2 linked regions of the Rhodospirillum rubrum ATCC 11170 genome follow. The protein of the gene in region 2 interacts with the protein of the main gene of each other region in a pairwise test. Links are inferred from orthologs where the notes say so. Each region holds a gene or a part of one and is shown on either strand. Other genes may lie near its edges. The genes, in order: trkA and ptsN.

Region 1 (3,302 bases), 2.0 Mb from region 2 along the record:
CCCTCGGCGTCGGCCAGATCGATCAGCCGCTTGCGGGTGATGCCGCCGAGAATGTCGTTGGACAGCGGCCGGGTGACCAGGGCGCCATCCTTGGTGACGATCCAGGCGTTGGACGACGAGCATTCGCTGACCATGCCATCGGGTCCGACCAGGATCGCCTCATAGGCGTGCTGCTCATAGGCGGCCTGCTTGGCCAGCACGTTGGGCAGCAGCGAAACGGTCTTGATGTCGCGCCGGCCCCAGCGGATATCGGGATGGCTGATCAGGCTGACGCCCTTGGCGGCGACTTCGGGCTTCGAGCCCAGGCCGTGGCGCGCCGTCATGACGATCGACGGCGGGGTGTCCTTGGGAAAGGGATGGTTGCGCGGCGAGACGCCCCGGGTGATCTGGATATAGATGATGCCGTTGCGCACGCGGTTGCGGCGAACCACCTCGCGCGCGACCAGATCAAGGCCGCCCCGGGTCATCGGCATGTCGATCCTCAGTTCGCGCAGCGAGCGCTCCAGGCGGTCCCAATGGCCGTCGTTATCCACGGGCCGGCCCTTATAGATGGCCGTCACCTCGTAGATACCGTCGGAAAACTGGTAGCCGCGATCCTCGATATGGACCGCGGCGTCGCGATGAAGCACATACTGACCGTTGACATAGGCGATGCGGGACATGACTGCGCGCACTCCGGGAGCGAATGTGTGGGAGAACCCGATGCGCTACACGCGCCGGGCCCAGGATCGATCGGGACAGCGGATTTAAGCACCTTCGGCGAAGGGCGGGTACCCTCTTTGCCGAAAAATACGCCCAGAGCAAATCCCCTCGCAATCGGGAACGGATCGTAACGGCGATTTGCCCGCCTATCGGGTTCAGAAGAACTCGATGCGAACGGAAAACATCTTTTCAACCTTTTTGATCGCCGCGGTCGAGGCGAACAGGATGATGCGGTCGCCGCCCTGGATCACCGTGGTGCCGCGCGGGCTGATCACCTGGGTGCCGCGCACGATGGCGCCCAGCAGCACGCCGGCGGGAAGATTGACATCCTTGAGCGGCTTGCCGACCAGCGGCGAGGTGTCAAGGGCATCGGCCTCGATCAACTCGCCAAAGCCCTCGTGCAGGGAATGGACGCTGTGGATGCGGCCGCGCCGGACATGCTGGAGGATCTTGGACACGGTGATGGTGCGCGGATTGACCACCACATCGACGCCGACGGTGCCGACCAGGGAATTATAGGTGGATTTATTGATCAGCGTGATCGCCCGCTGGCAGCCATAGCGCTTGGCCAGCAGCGAGGCCAGGATATTGGTCTCGTCGTCATTGCTGACGGCGACCACGGTCTCGGCCTGGGCCACCCCGGCCTCTTCCAGCATCTCGGGATTGAGGGCGTCGCCCAGCAGCACCATGGTGCGGTCCAGGGTCTTGGCGACATGCTGGGCGCGTTCCTTGTTGTTCTCGATGATCTTGGCGCTGACCTGGGGAAAATCGCGTTCCAGCGCCTGGGCCAGGAACAGCCCGACATTGCCGCCACCGAAAATCAGCACGCGGCGCGCCGCCGTCTCCTCGTGGCCAAAGGCCGACAGGGCGCGTTGGGTGCGGTCGGTGGAAACGACGAAATAGACCTCGTCGCCGGGCAGCATCTGATCCTCGGCGCTCGGCACGATCGCCCGGTCGTTGCGCACGATGCCGACGACGACGATGTTGAGCTCGGGGAACAACTGGGTGAGCTGGCGCAGCGGCGTATGAACGACCGGGGTGTTCTCGGTGCAGCGCACGCCGATCAGCCGCACCCGGTCGCCGGCCAGCGGAATGATATCCATGGCCCCGGGCACCTGGAGACGGCGGATGATGGCGCGCGCCACCTCGATCTCCGGGCTGATGATGACGTCGATCGGCATGTTCTCGCGCGAGAACAGATTGGCCCAATGGGGCTGAAGATAATTCTGGTTGCGCACGCGGGCGATCTTGGTCGGCACGTTGAACAGCGAATGGGCGACCTGACAGGCCACCATATTGACCTCATCGGCATGGGTCACGGCGATCAGCATGTCGGCGTCCTCGGCCCCGGCCTTTTCCAGCACCCCGGGATGGGAGGCATAGCCGACCAGCGCCTGGACATCGAGGGTGTCGGAGATCGAGCGGATCAGCTCGGGGCGCTGATCGACCACCGTCACGTCGTTGTTCTCGGCGGCGAGATAGCGGGCGATGGAAAAGCCGACCTGTCCGGCGCCGCAAACGATGACTTTCATGGCCGGAGGGTCCTTAAGGGAACAAAATGGGTCATACCTTCTGGCGATCGGATCCGCCCACCCCCAGGCTTTTAAGCTTGCGGTGCAGGGCCGAGCGCTCCATGCCAACGAATTCGGCGGTTTTCGACACATTGCCGCCAAAGCGCGTGACCTGGGCGATCAGATAATCGCGCTCGAACATTTCCCGGGCCTCGCGCAGGGGCAGGGTCATGATCTCGCCCGAGCGATCGAGGCGCAGGGAATCGGGGGTGACCGAACCGATCTCGGCGGGCAGCATATCGGCGCGGATCGCCTCGCGTGCCTCGCCGGGCGCCATGATCAGCAACCAGTCAACGACATTGCGCAGCTGGCGGACATTGCCCGGCCAGTCATAGCTTTGCAAGGCGGCCAGGGCGTCCTCGCCGAAGGGCCGGGGCGGCAGGCCGGCGCTGGAGGCGGCGCGGTCCATGAAATGCAGGGCCAAGGGCGTGATGTCCTCGCGGCGCTCGCGCAGGGCCGGCAGGCGGATCGGCACGACGTTCAGCCGGTAGTAGAGATCCTCGCGGAAGCGGCCAAGGGCGATCTCCTGGGCCAGATCGCGGTTGGTGCTGGCGATCACCCGGACATCGACACGGATCCGCCGCCCGCCGCCGACCCGCTCGAAGCTTTGGTCCTGCAGGATGCGCACGATCTTGCCCTGGGTTTCCAGGGGCATGTCGGCGACCTCGTCAAGCAGCAAGGTGCCGCCGTCGGCCTGTTCGAACAGGCCGATCTTACGATAGGAATCGGCGCCGTCGCCACTGCCCGGCTCGGCGCCGAGCAGTTCGATCTCCATGCGGTCAGGATGCATGGCGGCGCAATTGACCACCACCAGCCGGTTCTGGGCGCGCGGCGAATGGGCGTGGATCATCCGCGCCACCACTTCCTTGCCCGTTCCCGGCGGCCCGGAGATCAGCACCCGCGAGCCGGTGGGTGCGACCTTGGCGATGGTTTGCGCCACATGGCCGATCAGCGCCGAGTCTCCGATCATCTGGGTCTCGGGGCCGGCGCGCATGCGCAGTTCGGCGTTTTCAAGCTTGAGCTGGGCGG
Region 2 (3,117 bases):
TTAGGCGGGTTCTTAAGAGCGTGCGGGAGTTGACGCGCGAAGCGCCGGAGGTCTTTCAGCCGAGTCTCATCGAGAGATGCGCCTGCGTCGGGGTCGCGGTCGTGTTTACCCCGGAGCTTCCCAAAACATGCCTGAGTGGCGCCACCCGCTGGCTATCAAAAGACAAGGCCCTGATCCAGCTTAGCCTGCGTCATAAGACGGATGATCACCTTTGGTTCACTTTCTTCCATGAAGCCGGCCATGTCCTGCTGCATCCAAAGAAGCTGATCCTTGAGGAAAAGCTGAAAAAAGGGGAGGCGCCGACCCCGGAAAGCGCCCAGCGCGAGCGCGAAGCCAATGTGTTCGCGGCGACCACCCTTATTCCTCGCTCGGCGTGGATGGCCTTCACGGCCGCTGGCGATTTTTCAGCGCCGCGGATTCGGGCCTTTGCCAAAGAGCACTCCCTTTCTCCGGGGATCATCGTTGGTCAGCTTCAACACGACTCCCATCTTTCCTATGCGACAACCCTGAACTCTTTGAAGACCACCTTTCGGTGGCCGGCAGAAAGCGCGGTATCCCATCCGTCGGTTTAAACGTGCTTAGGGGATCGCCGCTGTCACGATGAGAGACCCTGTAAACTCCCCCCACAGAAAACCCCCGCTGGCGCAAGCCAGCGGGGGTTTTGTTTGGCCGGGTCCTCAGTGGGGATGGTCGTGGTCGCCGTGGTCGGCGGGGTCGTGGGTGTGGTCGTGGGGTTTGCGGTCGTGGTTGGGGTGGTCGTGGTCGTGGGTCTGGCCGGCGGGCGGATGGCTGTGGCCATCGGCGGCGGGGCCGGCCTCCCCATGGTCGTGGGGGTGGCTGTGCTGATGGCCATGCTCGTGGCTGTGGACGTGCTGATGCTCGTGGGTGTGAGTCGTGCCATCGGCGTGGGTATGGGGATGGCGATGGCTGTGGATGTGGTCGTGGTCGTGCTGGTGTCGGTGTTCGTGACTACCCATCGGCCTTCCTCCGGTTGGCAAAAGGAATAAAGACTTTCGCATCTATGGCGGAAAGTCTCTAGATGCTTTTTTCACCCGGCTCCCGACTCTTGATCGAGGAGCGACTCATCGCCCCGCCGTGGTCGGGCGGGCGAAAGGGTCTGCCTTAATGGGCCCGGCCGATGGTCTTGTAGGAGTCCTTGAAGGCCGTGAGATCCTCGGCGGATTCGAAATACAGTTCGATGGTCTTGCGGCGCAGGTCGTCCGACAGGCCGGCGATGCGCACATCGAAGGGCGCCTTGCAGTTGGACTCGCACCAAGCCTCGACGGCGCTAATGGCGATGGAGGTCGTAATGCGGACAGCATGGGACATAGTCGCTCTCTTTCCCGTCTAGGTCGTAAAGACCTTTTGTTCTTCTGCTCCTGATAAACCGAAGAACGGGCTGGGAGGTCAAGATATCCTTAAGTTAAAAAGACCCAAATCGGGCCCCCAAACGACCGAAGGGCGCCGCTTCCGACAAGAAGGGCGCCCTTTGGGGATCTGTTGGGCCCTTCAGGGCGCCGGGGCGCTCCGCGAAAGGCAAGGCCCGGCGACGGCCATCGGCCGTCAGGTCGGCGAGAAGGCCTAGCGTCAGGCCGCCTGGGAGGCCTGGGAATGGGCCAGAAGCGTATAGAGCGCCTCCGGGTCGCTGGTGCCGCGCAGCTTCTCGCAAATCGAACGGTCGCGCAGCAACCGGGAAACCCGGGCCAAGGCCTTCAGGTGATCAGCCCCCGCCGCTTCCGGGGCGAGCAGCAAGAACACCAGATCCACGGGCTGATCATCGATGGAATCGAAGTCGATCGGCTCCTCGAGACGGGCGAACAGGCCGTGTAACCCCGAAAGACTGGCCAATTTGCCATGGGGTATGGCGATGCCATTGCCCACGCCCGTGGTTCCCAGCCTTTCCCGTTCCAGCAGCACGTCGAAAATAGCGCGCTCGTGCTGTCCGGTAAGCTCGGCAGCACGCTTCGCCAGTTCCTGCAGGGCCTGCTTTTTGCTGGACACGCGCAGATTGGCGATGATGCTGTCAGGCGTAATGAGGTCGGTAATCTCCATGCCGGTTCCTCTTGCAACCCGGGCCGTCCCTGGGGAGGGCCGCGTTCCCTTTCGCGGGGTGTTCCCGTGGTGGAACGGGTCGCTGTCCCTCGATCGGTGCCGGATCGGCGCCCGATCGAACCAGATCGCCGACGCGAGCCGTCGGCGTGCTGCACCTTCAAAACCGAATTTCCCGGCCTAGGAGTCGCTGATTCCAGATAGGGATAACCAAGCGATTCCCAAAGACAACGGGCAATTCTTTTCCCCTGAAAAGCCACTAAGCAGAGGCTATTCAGCGGTCGCGGACATTATGCGCGGCTTTGGGCCCTGTCAAGTCGGGGAAAGGGCATAGGCTTGTTTGGCACTGGAGATCTCCTGTCGAGAGGATATCAGAAGGCCGGCGGGGGTGGTCAAGGTAGGCGCCCCGATTTTTCCTTTTTGCGGCGCACCGACGAGGCGATCCGCATTCCTTCCCGATATTTAGCCACCGTTCGCCGGGCGATGTCGATGCCGTCGGTGCGCAGGATATCGACGAGTTTGTCGTCGGACAATACCTGATCGGGGCTCTCAGCTTCAATCAGAGAGCGAATGCGATCGCGCACCGCTTCCGCCGAATGGCTTTCTCCGCCGTCGGCGGCGCCGATCGCCTGGGTGAAGAAATACTTGAGCTCGAAAATACCGCGCGGGCTAGCGATGTATTTATTACTGGTCACCCGGCTGACCGTGCTTTCGTGCATTTCGATCGCCTCGGCGATGTCGCGCAGGATCAGCGGCCGCAGGTGACGAACGCCATGCAGGAAGAAGGCGTCCTGCTGGCGGACCAGTTCGGTCGCCACCTTCAAGATGGTATTGGCCCGCTGGTCGAGGGATTTCACCAGCCAATTGGCGGTGGCCAGATTCTCCGACAAGAACGTTCGGGTTTCCTTGTCGCCGCTGCGGCTCAACCGGGCGTGATAGCGGTTGTTGATCAGCACGCGGGGCAGGGTTTCGCTGTTGAGTTCGACCAGCCAGCCCCCCGCCGGATCGGGGCGCATCAGCACATCGGGGATCACCGGCTGGGTCAGGGTGTTTTCAAAGCGCAGCGCC

The links.
Region 1: the proteins of ptsN (region 2) and trkA interact in binary tests that used the Escherichia coli proteins (3 or more experiments, as listed by UniProt). The link is inferred for Rhodospirillum rubrum ATCC 11170 from one-to-one orthologs.

What each region holds. Positions count from the first base shown.
Region 1 is NC_007643.1:1,971,924-1,975,225, reverse strand. Bases 47-3,028 are described here. They hold trkA (Trk system potassium transporter TrkA), read right to left. Parts: upstream 2,235-3,028; coding sequence 858-2,234; downstream 47-857. Other genes in these bases: RRU_RS08720 (sigma-54-dependent transcriptional regulator), read right to left, coding at 2,266-3,028; RRU_RS08730 (D-amino-acid transaminase), read right to left, coding at 47-662. Also shown: more of RRU_RS08730, read right to left, coding at 1-46; more of RRU_RS08720, read right to left, coding at 3,029-3,302. UniProt on the Escherichia coli protein: Part of the constitutive potassium transport systems TrkG and TrkH. May regulate the transport activity of TrkG and TrkH systems. Binds to NAD(+) and NADH.
Region 2 is NC_007643.1:8,086-11,202, forward strand. What follows is about bases 321-3,117. They hold ptsN (PTS IIA-like nitrogen regulatory protein PtsN), read right to left. Parts: upstream 2,053-3,117; coding sequence 1,588-2,052; downstream 321-1,587. Other genes in these bases: RRU_RS00030 (ImmA/IrrE family metallo-endopeptidase), read left to right, coding at 321-572; RRU_RS00035 (hypothetical protein), read right to left, coding at 678-977; RRU_RS00040 (hypothetical protein), read right to left, coding at 1,123-1,329; rpoN (RNA polymerase factor sigma-54), read right to left, coding at 2,442-3,117. In the rest of the region: more of RRU_RS00030, read left to right, coding at 1-320. UniProt on the Escherichia coli protein: Seems to have a role in regulating nitrogen assimilation.